Regions from separate parts of the Rhizobium arsenicireducens genome, predicted to be linked through region 2. Evidence: riboswitches for the same ligand, from Rfam matches in the RefSeq annotation. Region 2 holds a riboswitch; the other holds the start of a gene.
What was found. Region 2 has a riboswitch for S-adenosylmethionine ahead of metA (homoserine O-acetyltransferase MetA). Riboswitches for the same ligand answer to the same signal wherever they lie in the genome.
Positions count from the first base shown of each region.

Region 1: linked by a shared signal. The riboswitch ahead of ACWPVA_RS14085 (O-succinylhomoserine sulfhydrylase) and the one ahead of metA (homoserine O-acetyltransferase MetA) in region 2 are both predicted to bind S-adenosylmethionine.

Region 1 is NZ_CAXHYK020000001.1:2,828,714-2,837,602, reverse strand. Features, by position in the region: gene phoU (phosphate signaling complex protein PhoU) at 1-392, shown strand, start outside; gene phoB (phosphate regulon transcriptional regulator PhoB) at 424-1,107, shown strand; gene ACWPVA_RS14110 (GcrA family cell cycle regulator) at 1,189-1,725, opposite strand; gene ACWPVA_RS14105 (acetylornithine transaminase) at 2,161-3,363, shown strand; gene argF (ornithine carbamoyltransferase) at 3,379-4,296, shown strand; gene ACWPVA_RS14095 (Hsp33 family molecular chaperone) at 4,449-5,438, shown strand; gene apaG (Co2+/Mg2+ efflux protein ApaG) at 5,492-5,884, opposite strand; gene ACWPVA_RS14085 (O-succinylhomoserine sulfhydrylase) at 6,089-7,273, opposite strand; SAM riboswitch at 7,322-7,400, opposite strand; gene ACWPVA_RS14080 (2'-deoxycytidine 5'-triphosphate deaminase) at 7,475-8,572, shown strand; partial or broken gene ACWPVA_RS14075 (ion transporter) at 8,549-8,889, opposite strand, start outside.
Region 2 is NZ_CAXHYK020000001.1:3,616,027-3,624,915, reverse strand. Features, by position in the region: gene ACWPVA_RS17970 (thiamine diphosphokinase) at 1-352, opposite strand, end outside; gene ACWPVA_RS17965 (hypothetical protein) at 493-636, opposite strand; gene ACWPVA_RS17960 (AAA family ATPase) at 998-1,837, shown strand; SAM riboswitch at 1,914-1,992, shown strand; gene metA (homoserine O-acetyltransferase MetA) at 2,073-2,999, shown strand; gene ACWPVA_RS17950 (vWA domain-containing protein) at 3,033-4,220, shown strand; gene ACWPVA_RS17945 (aldose epimerase family protein) at 4,252-5,259, shown strand; tRNA gene ACWPVA_RS17940 (tRNA-Gly) at 5,348-5,422, opposite strand; gene ACWPVA_RS17935 (prolyl-tRNA synthetase associated domain-containing protein) at 5,700-6,206, shown strand; gene trxA (thioredoxin) at 6,265-7,236, shown strand; gene ACWPVA_RS17925 (LON peptidase substrate-binding domain-containing protein) at 7,331-8,014, shown strand; gene ACWPVA_RS17920 (Trm112 family protein) at 8,029-8,217, shown strand; gene ACWPVA_RS17915 (ubiquinone biosynthesis hydroxylase) at 8,274-8,889, opposite strand, start outside.

The DNA.
Region 1 (8,889 bases), 790 kb from region 2:
GCGTCATGGCCATTCAGACGACCGGCGTGCCGCGAAAGCTGGCCCGCGGTCTCGAGCACTTGAGCGAACTGGCCCTTATCCAGCTCAAGGAAGTGCTCGACGTCTACAACACCCGGTCGGCAGAAAAGGCGAAATCCATCCGCGACCGGGACGAGGAAATCGACGCCATGTACACCTCGCTGTTCCGCGAGCTGCTGACCTACATGATGGAAGATCCGCGCAACATCACCAGTTGCACCCATCTTCTCTTCTGCGCCAAGAACATCGAGCGCATCGGCGACCATGCGACCAACATCGCCGAGACGATCTATTACATGGCCACGGGTGCCCAGCCCGAAGGCGAGCGCCCGAAGGATGACTTGACCTCTTCCGTCGGCGCCATCACCGAGTAATCCGACCGCATTCGAAAGGTTATCGATACCGATGCTGCCAAAGATCGCTGTCGTCGAGGACGAGGAAGCCCTGAGCGTACTCCTGCGCTATAATCTCGAGGCGGAGGGCTACGAGGTCGAAACGATATTACGGGGTGACGAAGCGGAACTTCGCCTGCAGGAGCGGGTCCCCGACCTCCTGATCCTCGACTGGATGCTGCCGGGCGTATCCGGAATTGAGCTCTGCCGTCGTCTGCGCATGCGTCCTGAAACCGAGCGCCTGCCCATCATCATGCTGACGGCGCGTGGCGAAGAGAGCGAGCGTGTCCGCGGACTTGCGACCGGGGCGGACGACTATGTCGTCAAGCCGTTTTCGACACCGGAACTGATGGCGCGCGTCAGGGCCATGCTGCGGCGCGCCCGTCCGGAAGTCTTGTCCAGCGTGCTCCGTTGCGGCGACATCGAACTCGACCGCGAAACGCATCGCGTCCACCGCAAGAGCCGGGAAGTGCGACTCGGTCCAACAGAATTCCGCTTGCTGGAGTTCCTGATGGCATCGCCCGGCCGCGTCTTCTCGCGTTCGCAATTGCTGGACGGGGTTTGGGGGCACGACATCTATGTCGATGAGCGCACCGTCGACGTACACGTAGGGCGCCTGCGCAAAGCGCTCAATTTTGCCAATTCGCAGGACGTCATTCGTACGGTCCGCGGCGCCGGTTATTCGATGGAAGCCTGACGGCTGGGCCGTTTCTGGCAGTCAAACAAAAAACGGGCCTCTGTGGCCCGTTTTGCGTTTCGATGCGGGGAGAGACAGCGCTCAGCGCGCTGCCGAATTGGCTGCCTTGCGACGCTCGCCAACCGGCTGGTAAGCCATTTTGGCGTGGTAGCTGCAATAGGGCGAGGCGTCGGCGGATTCGCAGCCGCAGAAGTGGAAATCGTCCTTCATCGGGTCACCGATCGGCCATTTGCAGGTGCGCTCGGTGAGTTCAGTCAGTACCAGTTTGCGCGAGATCGGCAGGATGACATTGCCGGCCGGGGAGATTTTGATCTCTTCGACGCCGTCGATCTCGACCTCTTCCTTGAGCATGTTGGCGCCAGCGGCGCGGGTGACCGTGCGGGTCGTGACGCGCGAAGCATAGCTCGGCGTGCGCGGTTCCGATGCCGGGCGCTTTGCGGCCCGCGTCGCCGCGGAATTGCCGCCGGCCTTGGCTCGGCCCGGAAGGTTCAACCGGTGAACCTTGCCGATGACGGCGTTGCGGCTGACGCCGCCTAGTTGTGCTGCGATCTGGCTCGCGCTCAAGCCTTCGGCCCAAAGGCGCTTCAGTTTCTCGACGCGTTCATCCGTCCAGTTCATGCCGTTATCTCTCCGCCGCTCGCGATGCATGATGGCAGAATCGTTCACCCTTGCTTCGGAATGATCCGAAACAAACCCGCCTCGATACTGTCGGTGACTGGTTCCGCCGCATGCAGTTTCTTTATTGACTGTTAACCTAGTGCCGGGCTGACTCCGTGACAAGAGTTGGGCGAATCATCGCGAATTGATTTTGGAGTTTTCCCCAACTTGCTACCCTGGCGCGTCGCGTCCGTGCTTTTGGTCGAGTCTCGATCGTCTTGCCTGCGCGGTCGAAAATTCAGGTGCGGCGCGCTGTTTCGTTGACAGGCAAGGCCGAAATGCTGATAGTGCCCCCGCCGCCGCAAGGCGGCATTTTTGATTTTTTGGGGCCGCGGTCGCCCGCGAAATCAGAAGCATCCGTAGTCCCGTCAAGCCCTCCCGAAGGAGTGTTTTATCATGGTCGAAGCCTCGCCCCTCTATCAGACCTATATGCGCGCGCCCTTGCGGTTCGAGCGAGGAGAGGGTGTTTGGCTCCTGACCGAGGGTGGCGAACGCTATCTCGACTTCGCAGCTGGCGTCGCGGTCAATTCGCTCGGCCATGCCCATCCGCATCTGATCGAGGCACTGACGACGCAGGCCGGCAAGGTCTGGCACCTGTCAAACCTCTATGACGTTCCTGGCCAGGAGACGCTCGGTCGCCGCCTGACCGAGGCGACGTTTGCCGATCGGGTCTTCTTCACCAATTCGGGCGCCGAGGCGCTCGAATGTGCGATCAAGACGGCGCGCCGCTATCAGTTCGTCAAGGGCCATCCCGAGCGCTTCCATATCATCACCTTCGAAGGCGCCTTCCATGGCCGGACGATCGCCACCATTGCGGCCGGCGGCCAGGAGAAATACCTGGAGGGCTTCGGCCCGAAGGCGCCCGGCTTCGACCAGGTCCCGTTCGGCGACCTGGATGCGGTCAAGGCGGCGATCACCGAGGAAACGGCCGCGATCCTGATCGAGCCGGTGCAGGGCGAGGGCGGCTTGCGCGCCGCTTCCAATGAATTCCTGCGGGCGCTGCGCCAGATCTGTGACGACAACGGCCTGTTGCTTGTCCTTGACGAGGTCCAGTGCGGCGTCGGCCGTACCGGCAAGTTGTTCGCTTACGAATGGGCAGGCATCACGCCGGACATCATGGCCGTCGCCAAGGGCATCGGCGGTGGTTTCCCGCTCGGCGCCTGCCTTGCGACGGAAGAAGCGGCCAGTGGCATGAAGGCGGGTACCCATGGCTCGACCTATGGCGGCAATCCGCTCGCCATGGCTGTTGGCAATGCCGTGCTCGACGTCGTGCTGGCCGATGGCTTCCTTGACCATGTACGCGACGTTGCGCTGATCTTCCGCCAGGGTCTCGCCTCGCTCAAGGATCGTTATCCCGACATCATCGAGGAAATCCGGGGTGAGGGCTTGATGCTCGGCATCAAGGCCAAGGTGGCGAACACCGACCTGCTGATGGCAATGCGCGAGGAACATGTTCTCGGCGTTCCCGCGGGCGACAATGTCATTCGCCTTCTGCCTCCGCTCATCGTCACCGTCGACGAGGCGCGGGAGGGGCTGAAGCGTATCGAACAGGCGGCCGAGCATTTGCATAGCAAGCTCGCATCGGCGTCATCGAACTAGGGCAGGTAAGCAAGAATGGCATCTCCGAAGCATTTTCTCGATCTCTCCGCCATGACGGCACCCGACCTCCGGCTGATCCTGGAGGACGCGAAAACCCGCAAGCAGGCGACCAAGGCCGGCGCGGCAGAAAAGCCGCTTGCCGGCAAGATGCTGGCGATGATCTTCGAAAAGCCGTCGACCCGCACCCGCGTCTCCTTCGATGTGGGCATGCGCCAGCTCGGCGGCGAGACGCTGTTTCTGTCTGGCACCGAAATGCAGCTCGGCCGCGCCGAAACAATCGGCGACACGGCCAAGGTCCTGTCGCGCTATGTCGACGCGATCATGATCCGCACCACCGATCATTCGCGCCTGCTGGAAATGGCCGAGCACGCCACGGTGCCGGTGATCAATGCGCTGACCGACAGCACCCACCCTTGCCAGATCATGGCCGACGTGATGACCTTTGAGGAACATCGCGGCCCGATCAAAGGCAAGACCGTTGCCTGGACCGGCGACGGCAACAATGTCCTGCATTCACTGGTCGAGGGCTCGGCCCGTTTCGGCTACCGGATGAACATGGCCGTGCCGCTTGGTTCCGAGCCGGACGACAAGATCCTCAACTGGGCGCGCAACAATGGCGGCGAGATCATGCTGTGCCATGACGCGGAGCGCGCCGTTGCCGGTGCGGATGCCGTGGTCACCGATACTTGGATCTCGATGAACCAGGAACACAAGGCGCGCGGCCACAATGTCTTTCAGCCGTTCCAGGTCAATGCGGCGCTGATGAAGCAGGCGGCCCCGGACGCGCTGTTCATGCACTGCCTGCCCGCCCACCGCGGCGAGGAGGTGACCGACGAGGTGATCGACGGCCCTCAGTCGGTCGTGTTCGACGAGGCGGAAAACCGTCTGCATGCCCAGAAGTCCATCCTGGCGTGGTGCCTCGGCGCTATCTGATCAACGCCGGCGCAAAAAGGGGGACGGATTGCGCGGCGAGGCCTGTCCTCTTGCCACGCTTGATCTTTTTCCGTCCGGTTCCCATGTGTGCCGTTGAAAAAGAGGCCTTGCGCCTCGCTATGTTCGAGCGCCAAGGCGCCAGGAGTGAAATGATGACGAACAGGCCTGCCGAGCTTGGCGAATTCGGTTTCGCCGGTGATGACCGGGTTGTGCCCTTCCAGGTGGAGGGGCTCGACGTGCGCGGTCGCGCCGTGCAGATCGGTCCCTTGCTGAATACCATTCTCGCGCGCCACGACTATCCCGAGCCGGTAGCCCGGCTGCTGGCCGAGGCGATCGTGCTGACGGTGCTGATAGGCACCTCGCTGAAATTCGAGGGCAAGTTCACCGTGCAGACCAAGAGCGACGGTCCGGTCGACCTGCTGGTCGCCGACTTCGCCTCGCCGGAAAACGTCCGAGCCTATGCCCGCTTCGACGAGGAGCGGTTGGCGGAAGCGGTCGCTGCCGGTCTCACCTCGCCTGAACAGCTACTGGGTGCGGGCGTGCTGGCGCTCACCATCGACCAGGGCAATTTCATGCAGCCCTATCAGGGCATCGTGCCGCTCGACGGCGCCTCGCTCGAGGACATCGCCGGGGTCTATTTCCGCCAGTCGGAGCAGATCCCGACGCGGGTTCGCCTCGGTGCCGCCGAGTTCTTCGATCGCGACGAGGAAGGTCGGCCGCGCCGCACCTGGCGGGCCGGCGGGCTGATCGCGCAGTTCCTGCCCGAGGCACCGGAGCGCATACGCCATTCCGACCTGCATGGCGGCGATGGCGACAATGGAGAGAGACCGCACTCGGACGACGATGCCTGGGCGGAAGCGCGCATGCTGGTCGACACGATCGACGCCGACGAGCTGACCGATCCGCAAATCGGCGCGGAACGGCTGCTTTACCGTCTGTTCCACGAGCGCGGCGTTCGGGTCTACGAGCCTCACGCCGTCTACGATCGCTGCAGTTGCTCGCGCGAAAAGATCAAGGGCGTGCTGTCGAGCTTCTCTCAGGAAGAGATCGATGCCAGCCAGACGGATGGCGCCATTACGGTGACCTGCGAGTTCTGCTCGACCACCTATCGCTACGAGGCGGCGGAAGTCGTGAACGCCTGAGCAAGGGCGAGAATGTGAAATAGGGTGACGGCAGGGCGAAGGCCCTGCCGTTGTCAGTTCAGCACGCGCAGCATTCCCGGTGCATCGAGCGAAAAGGCCGGTATGGCGACGTCGAAGATCTCGCCGTCATCGGATTCCATCTGGTAATGCCCGAACATCATACCAGACGGCGTGTCGAGCGGGCAGCCCGAGGAATATTCATAGGTATCGCCGGGTCTCAGGCGCGGTTGCTCGCCGATAACGCCCGGCCCGTGCACTTCGTCGACCTGGCCGTTCTGGTCGGTGATGTTCCAGTAGCGGTGCATGAGGCGAACGGATGCCGCGGAGTGGTTCGCGATCACGATGCGATAGCCCCAGACATAGCGGCTGTCTTCCGGATCGGATTGCTCCTCCAGGTAATAGGGTTCGACACTGACCTCGATGTCGCGTGTCACGGCGCGGTACATGCACTGGACCTTTTCAAAGCATCACTAAACATAGCTTACAGCATGGCGTGATGAGGAAAAAATACAAGCGCGCCGGCCTGCCAAAGCGTCCGGCGTCGCGCACATTTTGTTGTTAATGCTAACCGTTGGGGTTAAGGACCTCGGTCCGAGCGCGCAAGCCGCGTGCCCGGACTTTTCTAGGTCATTGCAGGCCAGGAACGGCGCTCAGGCGCCGACGCTTGCCATGGCGCGGGCAAAATCCTCAAGCAGGTCCTGCGTATCCTCGATGCCGCAGGAAAGACGTACCGTGCCGCCGGACATGCCGAGTTCGGCCCGTGCCTCGTCCGTCAGGTTCTTGTGCGTCGTCGTGGCCGGATGGGTAATCAGGCTCTTGGCATCGCCGAGATTGTTGGAAATCTTGACGATCTCCAGCGCGTTCTGCAGCTTGAAGGCCGCGTCCTTGCCGCCCTTCATCTCGAAGGCGACGAGCGTCGAACCGCCGGTCATCTGCTTGGCGACGATGTCGGCCTGCGGATGGTCGGCGCGACCGGGATAGATCACCTTGGCGACCTGCGGCTGCTCGGCCAGGAAGTCGGCGATCGCTGCGGCATTGGCCGTCTGCTGCTTGACGCGCAGCGGCAGGGTCTCGACGCCCTTCAGCAGCGTCCAGGCGTTGAACGGCGACATGGCCGGACCGGTATGGCGGAAATAGTCCTGCAGGTTCTCGGTGATCCAGTCCTTCGACGAGAGCACGACGCCGCCGAGGCAGCGGCCCTGACCGTCGATATGCTTGGTTGCCGAATAGACCACCACATGGGCGCCGAGTTCGAGCGGCTTCTGGAAGAGGGGGGTGGCAAAGACATTGTCGACGATCAGCGTGGCGCCGACCTGGTCGGCGAGCTTGGCGACGCCGGCGATGTCGACGACTTCGAGCGTCGGATTGGTCGGGCTTTCGAGGAACATTACCTTGGTGTTCGGCCGGATCGCCGCTTCCCAGTTCTTCAGATCCCGGCCGTCGACCAGCGTACACTCGACGCCGTAGCGCGGCGCCAGCGTCTCGACGACATAGCGGCACGAACCGAACAGGGCGCGCGCCGCGACGATATGGTCGCCGGCCTTCACCTGGCACAGCACGGCGGCCGCGACGGCGGCCATGCCCGAGGCCATGGCGCGGGCGTCTTCGGCGCCTTCGAGCAGGCACATGCGCTTTTCGAACATGTCATTGGTCGGGCTGCCGTAGCGAGCGTAGATATAGCCGTCCGTCTCACCCTTGAAGCGCGCTTCTGCCGCTTCCGAGGTCTCATAGACGAAACCCTGGGTCAGGAAGATTGCCTCGGACGTTTCACCGTAGGGCGAACGCAGGGTTCCGCCATGGACCAGTTGGGTTGCCGGACGCCAGTTCTTGCTCATGCCACTTAAGCCTCTCGCATACAAAAAAACCGGTCGCGAAATCGGACCGGTTTCTAGCACCCGGTCTCTTTAGCCATTTGTTTAACGTGGCTGCAAGCCGACCGGCCAAATCACCACGGGATAAGCCTGCCATACGCCCAACACGGACTTGCGTCAATTCCTCGACTTTGGTTTTGTCGGGCCCAAACAGGATGAAACAAGATGACCAGGACCACGGGCATTCTCTCGGACAGTGCCATCGGCACGCTCTTCGGCGAAGGCCGGCTAATGAGCGAGAAGATGCTCGACCATGATCAGATCCAGCCGGCCAGCCTCGACCTCCGCCTTGGCGCGAAGGCGTTGCGCGTGCGCGCGAGCTTTATGCCCGGCCGCGCCCACACGGTTGCCGACAAGCTCGAGCGGCTGACCCTGCACGAGATCGACCTGGAAAACGGCGCCGTGCTCGAGACCGGATGCGTCTATATCGTTCCGTTGATGGAAAGCCTCGATCTGCCGGCGGAAATGTCGGCATCCGCCAATCCGAAGAGCTCGACCGGCCGCCTCGACATTTTTACCCGGGTCATGGTCGATTATGCCCAGGAATTCGACAAGATCCCGGCCGGCTACAAGGGGCCGCTCTATCTGGAGATCTCCCCGCGCACCTTCCCGGTCATCGTGCGGCGCGGCTCGCGCCTGTCGCAGATCCGCTTCCGCGTCGGCCAGGCCTTGCTCGGCGAGCGTGAACTGCTCGACCTGCATGCGACAGAGACGCTGGTTGCTAGCGAAGCGCCGAACGTCTCGGGCGGCGGCATCGCGCTGTCGATCGACCTGAAAGGCACCGGCGATGACGGCCTGATCGGCTATCGCGGCAAGCACCATACCGGCGTGATCGACGTCGACAAGAAGGCCGCGCACGACGTGCTCGACTTCTGGGAGCCGCTCTACAGCCGCGGTGCCGACGAACTGATCCTCGATCCGGACGAGTTCTACATCCTCGTCTCCAACGAGGCTGTGCACGTGCCGCCGCTCTATGCGGCGGAAATGACGCCCTATGATCCGCTGGTCGGCGAATTCCGCGTGCATTATGCCGGCTTCTTCGACCCCGGTTTCGGCCATGCCGCCGCCGGCGGCTCGGGAAGCCGGGCGGTCTTGGAAGTGCGCAGCCACGAAGTGCCCTTCATCCTCGAGCACGGTCAGGTGATCGGCCGTCTGGTCTACGAACACATGCAGCAGCTTCCGCAAGGCCTTTACGGTTCCGGCCTCGGCTCCAACTACCAGGCGCAGGGCCTGAAACTATCAAAGCATTTCCGGCTGGGTTGACCCACGCTCGCGCCGGAACGTCGCGAGTTCGCGCCGCAGTTCCTGCAGCTCGGACAGGATCTTTCTCTGGTCCTCGATCATCTGTTCCTGGCCGACCTGCGTCGGGATTTCATGCTCGGCCTGCATCGACGAGACGATGATGCCGATGAACAGGTTGAGCACGGTAAACGACGTGGCAATGATGAACGGGATGAAGAACACCCAGGCGAGCGGATGCACGGCCATGATCGGTCGCACCACTTCTCCGGTCCAGCCTTCGAGCGTCATGACCTGGAACAGGGTGAAGGCCGAGGCGGCAATCGTCCCGAAAAGTTCGG
Region 2 (8,889 bases):
TGCCCGACAGCAGATGCATCAGCGCATGATCCGAACGCTCCCCGCCGAGCGCGCCGGCCAGAACGAGACGCTTTGCCCCGCGCGACAGCGCCTCCTCGACGGCGATCGCACCATCGGTCGAGGCCTTCTGCGCCGGATAGGGCAGGCGAGGCACGCCGGGAAAATCCTCGGCCGCGAGATCCTCGGAACTGTCGAAATCGCCGACCCAAAGCTCCGGCGAAAGGCCGAGCGTGACCGCATGGCGCATGCCGCCGTCGGCCGCGATGGCGCGGCTTCCCGCGACCGCGGCTTTCAGCCGCTCGGTCGGGGTGAGCGCCCCGCCGAGCAGGATCGTGAAGGTCGTGTCCGTCATGGATGAGCCCATAGCGCATATGGGCCGAGAAGGGAAAGGCCGTTTCCTCTTCGCCCTCGCCGCCTGACCGGGCACCAGTGTGCCGATCAGGCCGGGCACGATGCCTGGTCACGTGGCGGTCGCTGGACGTCGACGGCGCCTCAGCGCTTGGCGGTGCCGTCCTTGGCGGTTTCGGCATTCTTCAGCTGGGTGGTGAAGCCGGACGTCTTCGGCGCATCGGCCTTGGTCTTGTCCTTCTTGGGTTTTCGGGCTTCGCGGTTCGAACGTACCTGACCTTTGGCCATGGGTGTCTTCCTTCGGTGAAGGATCGCGGGCCGCCTTTAGTGGCAGCGCTTGATCGGGAACGGGTGATCGTCGGTCTGCTATCGGTAGAAATCTTCGCTTCGGAGCAAATGTGGCGGATGGTGGCGAATGTCTGGCTGGATCTGCCGAGAAAATGCGCGCTGTGTTCCAGTACCCTTCTTGTCTGGAAATCAGCGTCCGAACAGGAACAAGCGTTGTGTATCGCTGGTTTCAGCCTGTCAGATTCCTGCATTTTTACAAGCCTTATCTGCCGCGCCGCCGTAGCCAGAACCGCCTCGCCATCTTGCACTGCACCCTTTGCGCCACTAGGTTCACCGCCAAAGACCAGCCAGGAAGATCCGCATGCAGTTCACCGGTACCGCCGACTACATCGCCGACAAGGACCTGATGGTCGCCGTCAATGCGGCCATCGCGCTCGAGCGGCCGCTACTCGTCAAAGGCGAACCCGGCACCGGCAAGACCGAGCTCGCCCGCCAGGTGGCGTCAGCGCTTGGCCTCGACATGATCGAATGGAGCATCAAGTCGACCACCAAGGCGCAGCAGGGCCTCTACGAATATGACGCGGTCTCGCGCCTGCGCGACAGCCAGCTCGGCGACGCGCGGGTCAACGACGTCGGCAACTACATCCGCCAGGGCAAGCTCTGGCAGGCCTTCGCCGCCGGCAGGAAGACCGTTCTCCTGATCGACGAGATCGACAAGGCCGACATCGAGTTCCCCAACGACCTTTTGCAGGAACTCGACCGCATGGAATTCCATGTCTACGAGACCGGCGAGACGGTGAAGGCTTCCGTTCGCCCGATCGTCATCATCACCTCGAACAACGAGAAGGAACTGCCGGACGCCTTCCTGCGCCGCTGCTTCTTCCACTACATCCGCTTCCCCGATGCCGACACGCTGACGCGCATCGTCGAGGTCCATTATCCCGGCATCAAGCAGACGCTGATTCGCAATGCCCTCACCCAGTTCTACGAGATCCGCGAGACGCCCGGCCTGCGCAAGAAGCCCTCGACCTCGGAAGCACTCGACTGGATTCGCCTTCTGGTCGCCGAAGACGTCGACCCGGCCGACCTGCGCGCCGATCCGAAACAGGCCCTGCCCAAGCTGCACGGCGCGCTTTTGAAGAACGAGCAGGACGTGCACCTGTTCGAGCGCCTGGCTTTCATGGCGCGGCGGGAGCGGTAGCAAACCTTGCTCGCGATCCCCGATCTGGCAGCCGCAGGCTTCGCCATTGATCTTTGACGACAGGAAAGCTATCTAGAGCAGGTCCCGTGGTGATTTGGCCGGCCGGCTTGCAGCCACGTTAAAGAAGTCGCTAAAGGGGCCGAGGAAAGTCGTCATTTTCCCCTGCACCGGTCGCGATTTCTCGCCGCCGGTTTTATTTTGCGGTTTTGCCCGCCGATGCTGGGAATGAGAAACGATGCCGATCAGGATACCCGATACGCTGCCCGCCTTTGAAACCCTCGTCCACGAGGGTGTGCGGGTGATGACCGAAACGGTGGCCGTCCGCCAGGATATCCGCCCGCTGCAGATCGGCCTGCTCAATCTCATGCCGAACAAGATCAAGACCGAGGTCCAGTTCGCCCGCCTGATCGGCGCCTCGCCGCTGCAGGTCGAGCTGACCCTCGTGCGCATCGGCGGCCACAAGGCCAAGAACACCTCGGAAGAACATCTCCTGTCCTTCTACCAGACCTGGGAAGAGGTGAAGGACCGCAAGTTCGACGGCTTCATCGTCACCGGCGCACCGGTCGAGAACCTGGCCTATGAGGACGTGACCTACTGGAACGAGATGCAGCAGATCCTCGACTGGACGGAAACCAACGTCCATTCGACGATGAATGTCTGCTGGGGCGCCATGGCCGCCATCTACCATTTCCACAAGGTGCCGAAGCACGCGCTGAAACAGAAGGCCTTCGGCGTCTATCGCCACCGCAACCTGTCGCCGGCCTCCGTCTATCTCAACGGCTTTTCCGACGACTTCCAGGTGCCGGTGTCGCGCTGGACGGAAGTGCGCCGCGAGGACATCGAGAAGCATCCGGACCTCGAGATCCTGATGGAATCCGACGAGATGGGCGTCTGCCTCGTGCATGAAAAGCGCGGCAACCGGCTCTACATGTTCAACCACGTCGAATATGATTCGACCTCGCTCGGCGACGAGTATTTCCGCGACGTGAATTCCGGGGTGCCGATCAAGATGCCGCACGACTATTTTCCGCACAACGATCCGACCCTGACCCCGCTCAACCGCTGGCGCAGCCATGCGCATCTCCTGTTCGGCAACTGGATCAACGAAATCTACCAGACGACGCCGTACGACTTGCAGGAGATCGGCCTCGATCGCCGTTGACGGCACACAGCGGCAAGGAGCGCTAGAAGACCGATGTTCATCCCCTTTTTCCTAAAGCTCAAGGAAGCGCGGATCCCGGTGACGCTCAGGGAATTCCTCGTGCTGCTTGAAGGCATGGAGAAGGGGCTTGCAGACTTCGACACCGAGGCCTTCTACTTCCTCGCCCGCACGACGCTGATCAAGGACGAGCGCCATATCGATCGCTTCGACCGGGTATTTTCCGAAATGTTCGGCGGGATGGAAGGCCTGTTCGGCGGGGTCGACGGCGTGGATCAGGTGCCGATCCCGCAAGACTGGCTGAAAAAGCTCGCCGAAAAGCACCTGTCGGAGGACGACAGGAAGCTTGTCGAGGCGCTCGGCGGCTTCGACAAGCTGATGGAAACGCTGCGCCAGCGTCTCGCCGAACAGAAGGAGCGCCACCAGGGCGGCTCGAAATGGATCGGCACGGCCGGCACCTCGCCCTTCGGCGCCTATGGCTACAATCCCGAAGGCGTGCGCATCGGCCAGCACGAAAGCCGCCACCGCCGCGCGGTGAGAGTCTGGGACAAGCGCGAGTTCAGGAACCTCGACGACACCGTCGAACTCGGCACCCGCAACATCAAGGTGGCGCTTCGCCGCCTGCGCCGCTTCATCCGCGAGGGGGCGGCGGACGAATTCGATCTTTCCGGCACCATCCGCGCCACCGCCGAACACGGTTATCTCGACGTGAAGACCCGGCCCGAACGGCGCAATGCCGTCAAGCTCTTGATGTTCTTCGACATCGGCGGCTCGATGGACGACCATGTGCGAACCGTGGAGGAACTGTTCTCCGCCGCCCGCTCGGAATTCCGCCACATGGACTATTTCTACTTCCACAATTGCCCCTATGAGCGGGTGTGGAAGGACAATCGTCGCCGCATGACGGAAGTCGTCGGCACCGACGACATCATCCGCACCTTCGGCCCGGACTACCGGCTGATCTTCGTCGGCGACGCCTCGATGGGCCCCTACGAGATCAGCCAGCCGGGCGGCTCGGTCGAGCACTGGAACACGGAGCCGGGCGCCGTGTGGATCGACCGGCTGACGGCTCACTTTCGTCGCAGCCTGTGGATCAACCCCTTGAAGCCGGACTATTGGGGCTACACCCAGTCGGTCGGCATGATACGCCAGCTGATGGGAAACAGGATGTACCCGCTGACGCTCGGCGGCCTTGAAGAGGCGGCGCGCGAACTGGCGAGATAGACGGCGAAAGACCGCAAACGGGGCGAACGGCATGACCGGTAGGGAAATCTTCGGCACGACCACGGCAGGCGAGACGGTCGAGCAGGTGACGCTGTCCGGCGGCGGGCTGACGGCACGCATCATCACCTTCGGCGCCGCGATCCAGGACCTGCGGCTCGCCGGCCATGACGCGCCCCTGGTGCTCGGCTTCGAGCGTTTCGAGGACTATGAGCAGCATTCCCCCTATTGCGGCGCCTCTCCCGGCCGCTGCGCCAACCGCATCGCCAAGGGCCGCTTCTCGATCGACGGCGCCGACTACCAGCTGGAGCTCAACGAACGCGGCACCACCCACCTGCATGGCGGCTCGACCGGCACGGCGCGGATGAACTGGGCAATCGTCGACCTGGGCCACGACCACGTGACGATGGAAGTCACCGATCCCGATGGCCGCGCCGGCTATCCCGGCAACTGCACCATCCGCGCGATCTACACCCTGAAGGACGAGGGCGTGCTTTCCGTCGTCTACGAGAGCGAAGCCGACCGCCCGACGCCCGTCAACCTCTGCCAGCACGCCTATTTCAACCTCGACGGCCGCAGCGACATCCTCGGCCACGACCTGATGATCGCCGCCGACCATTATCTGCCGGTCGACCGCGACCTGATCCCGACCGGCGAATTGCGGCCCGTCGCCGGAACGCCCTTTGATTTCCGCGAAATGGCCCCGATCGCCCGCGACGGGAAACAAGTGCCCTACGACCACAATTTCTGCCTGTCTCCCGCGCGCATGGCGAAACAGTCGGTGGCGCTCGCCCGTAGCATCAATTCCGGGGTGACGATGGAAGTGCGCACGACCGAACCCGGCGTGCAATTCTACGCCGGCGTCTATCTCGACGTGCCCGTCCCCGGCCTCGACGGCCGCGCCTACGGCCCCTTCGCCGGCTTCTGCCTGGAAACCCAGGTCTGGCCGGACGCGATCAACCACGCCGATTTCCCCAACGTCGTGCTGCGCCCCGGCGACGTTCTGCGCCAGGAGACGGACTACGTCTTTTCGAAGAGCTGAAAAAGGCGGCCTTCGGGCCGCACGCCACCAAACGCAAAGCGACCACCAAAGCGGTCTATCATTTCTTGTTTTCTGGAAGAAGAAAAACTGGAGCGGGTGAGGCGATTCGAACGCCCGACCCCAACCTTGGCAAGGTTGTGCTCTACCCCTGAGCTACACCCGCTCATAACCTCGATCCGGGGGTAGACAGTGGATCGGGTGCCGTCCGAATGTTGCGGCGACGGGCGCTATATGGCCCAACATTTTTGCAAATGCAACAGGGAAATGACGAATGTCTGGAGAAAAAAATGCAATCTTCTCCCCATGCGGTCAAACGCCTCCAAACGCGGGCTTTCGCGCATTTCCGCCGATTGCCAAGGCCGGTGCCCGGACGTATCACTCCACGGCAAGGGCATTTGCCCGTCCTCGCCAGGAACCCTGACCCGCACGTGAGCAGATCGATGACCACAGAGCCGAAGACCGCCGAAGACCTCTACCGTTTCCTCGATGACCTCGGAATTCGCCACGAGACGAAAGGTCACGAGCCGGTTTTCACGGTGGCCGAATCGGTGGCGCTGCGCGACGAAATCCCCGGCGGCCACACCAAGAACCTTTTCGTCAAGGACAAGAAGGACCAGTTCTTCCTGCTGACCGTCGAGGAGAACGCCGTCGTCGATCTGAAAACGGTGCACACGTTGATCGGCGCAGCCAGCAAGGTTTCCTTCGGCAAGCCGGAAAAGCTGATGGACTATCTCGGCGTCATCCCGGGCGCGGTCACCGTGTTCGGCGCGATCAACGACACCGGCCACAACGTCACCTTCGTGCTCGACCAGGACCTGATGGAGCACGACATCATCAACGGCCATCCGCTGTCGAACGACGCGACCACATCGATCGGACGCGACGATCTGCTGCGCTTTCTCGAGGCGACCGGCCACACGCCGCTTGTCTTGAAAGTCACGGCCTGACATACGATCTTAAGCGGCAAACACGCCCCACGAGGGCCGAAGATGCGGGAGACGATCCATGAGCGACAACAGCAATCCCTATGGCGGCTACAGTGGCCAGATGACGGCCCAGGCGCATTTCGGCGGAACAGCGGCCGTGCCAGCCGCCCCCGCCGCCCTCGTCAAGGACACCACGACCGCGGGCTTCACCAAGGACGTGCTGGAGGAATCCCGCAACCAGCCGGTCCTGGTCGATTTCTGGGCGCCCTGGTGCGGCCCCTGCAAGCAGCTCGCGCCGGTGATCGAAAAGGTGGTCAGTGAAGAGAAGGGCCGGGTAAAGCTGGTGAAGCTCAACATCGACGATCATCCGTCCATTCCCGGCCAGCTTGGCATCCAGTCGATCCCGGCCGTTGTCGCCTTTGTCGACGGCCGCCCGGTCGACGGCTTCATGGGCGCCGTTCCGGAAAGCCAGATCCGCGAGTTCATCGACAAGGTCGCCGGTCCCGCCGGCGCCGACCAGGCAGCCGAGATCGAAGCGGTTCTCGAAGAGGCTATCGCCCTGCTCGCAAGCGGCGACATCAATGGCGCGGCCCAGCTCTACGGCGCCGTCCTCCAGGCCGACCCGGAAAACGCCAAGGCCGCCGCCGGTATGGCCGAATGCATGCTCGCCGCCGACCAGCACGACCGCGCCCGCGAACTCGTCGCCGGCATGCCCGACGAACATCGCAAGGCACCCGAGGTCCAGGCCGTTTCCAAGAAGATCGAGCAGATGGACGAGGCCCGCAAGCTCGGCGATCCATCCGCCCTCGAACATGCGCTGGCGCTCAACCCGGACGACCACGAAGCCCGCCTGAAGCTCGCCAAGATCCTCAATGTGTCCGGCAAGCGCGAGGAAGCGGCCGAGCACCTGCTGCTGATCATGAAGCGCGACCGCACCTTCGACGACGACGGGGCCCGCCGTCAGTTGCTCGAATTCTTCGAGGCCTGGGGACCGAAGGATCCGGCAACGATCATGGCACGGCGCAAACTGTCGTCGATCCTGTTTTCGTGACGCTCCAGGCGTTTGCGCCCTTGAGTTTTCAGCGCCGCGAACCACATTATGAAGATGCGGCGGCCCGTCTCGGGCCGCGCGGAAATGGGGTGTCATGCAAGTCGGCAATGCCAGATATCTGACCGCAAACGACCTGCCGGAGACATTGCCGGTGTTTCCCATCGCCGGCGTGCTGCTCTTGCCCGGCGGCCAGCTGCCGCTCAATGTCTTCGAACCGCGCTATCTGGCCATGTTCGATGCGGCCATGGCGGGCAACCGGCTGATCGGCATGATCCAGCCGGCGCTTTCCGAAGGGCTGACCGGCGACATCCTGCCGGAGCGCCCGGCGCTCTGCCAGGTCGGCTGCATCGGCCGCATCACCTCGCTCACCGAAACCGGCGACGGCCGCTATGTCACCTCGCTCGGGGGCGTTTGTCGCTTCCGCCTGCTGGAGGAGGTGAACGGCAGCAAACCCTATCGCAGTTTCCGCATCGCTCCCTTCATCACCGACCTCAAGGGCGGGCCCGAGGAAGAGGCGAGTGTCGACCGTACGGGCCTGCTTGCCGCCTTCCGCGCCTATCTCGACGCCAACAAACTGGAAGCTGACTGGGAAAGCGTGGAACGCGCCAGCAATCTCACGCTGGTCAATTCCCTGTCGATGATGTCGCCCTTTGGCCCTGCTGAAAAGCAGGCCCTGCTTGAGGCGCCCGACCTCAAGACGCGCGCCGAAACCCTGATCGCCATCACCGAAATCGTCCTCGCCCGCTCCTTCGGCGACGCCGACACCCGGCTGCAATAGGATTGCGCACAGCCATGGACGAGCGGATGAGCAAGGTCGACGTGAAACTGCTCGAGCTGCTGGTCTGCCCGCTGACGCAAGGCCGGCTGACCTACGACCGCGATCGCAACGAACTGGTCTCGGAACGTGCCAGGCTCGCCTACCCGATCCGCGACGGCATTCCGATCATGCTGGTCTCGGAAGCGCGCAAGATCGAGGAATAGGCGCCCGGACCTGCCTGCCGTCTCGCCTTATCCGGTGCGGGCGACCGAGGCCCTGCTCAAATCGCCTCGCCGGCCAGAAGCTTCGGCGCCTGCCCCTGTCCCATGCCCGCAGCCTCGCGGATGAAATAGGATTTCAGCCCCGGCAGCCGGTCGACCAGCCCGAGTCCGACGTCGCGCAGCACGCGCAGCGGTGTGAAATCGTTGGAGAACATCCGGTTCAGCACATCGGTGGTGACGCCCATGCGGAACGTGTCGAAGCGACGCCAGGTCTGGTAGCGTTCGAGCACGTTGAGATCGCCGATGTCCAATCCCAACCGGTCGGCCTCGACGATGGTTTCTGCAAGCGCCGCCACGTCCTTGAAGCCGAGATTGAGGCCCTGGCCGGAGATCGGATGAATGCCGTGGGCGGCGTCGCCGGCCAGCGCGATGCGCGGCGCGACGAATTCGCGGGCCAGCGTCAGCCCGAGCGGAAAAGCGCGCCGGTCGCCGGTCGCGCGGATCCAGCCCAGCTTGTGGCCGAAGCGGCGTTCCAGCTCTTCCTCGAAGACCAGATCATCGGCGGCGACCAGCCGGTCGGCATCCGCCGTGCGCTCGGTCCATACCAGTGACGAACGATTGCCCTTGAGCGGCAGGATGGCGAAGGGACCGGACGGCAGGAAATGCTCTTCCGCC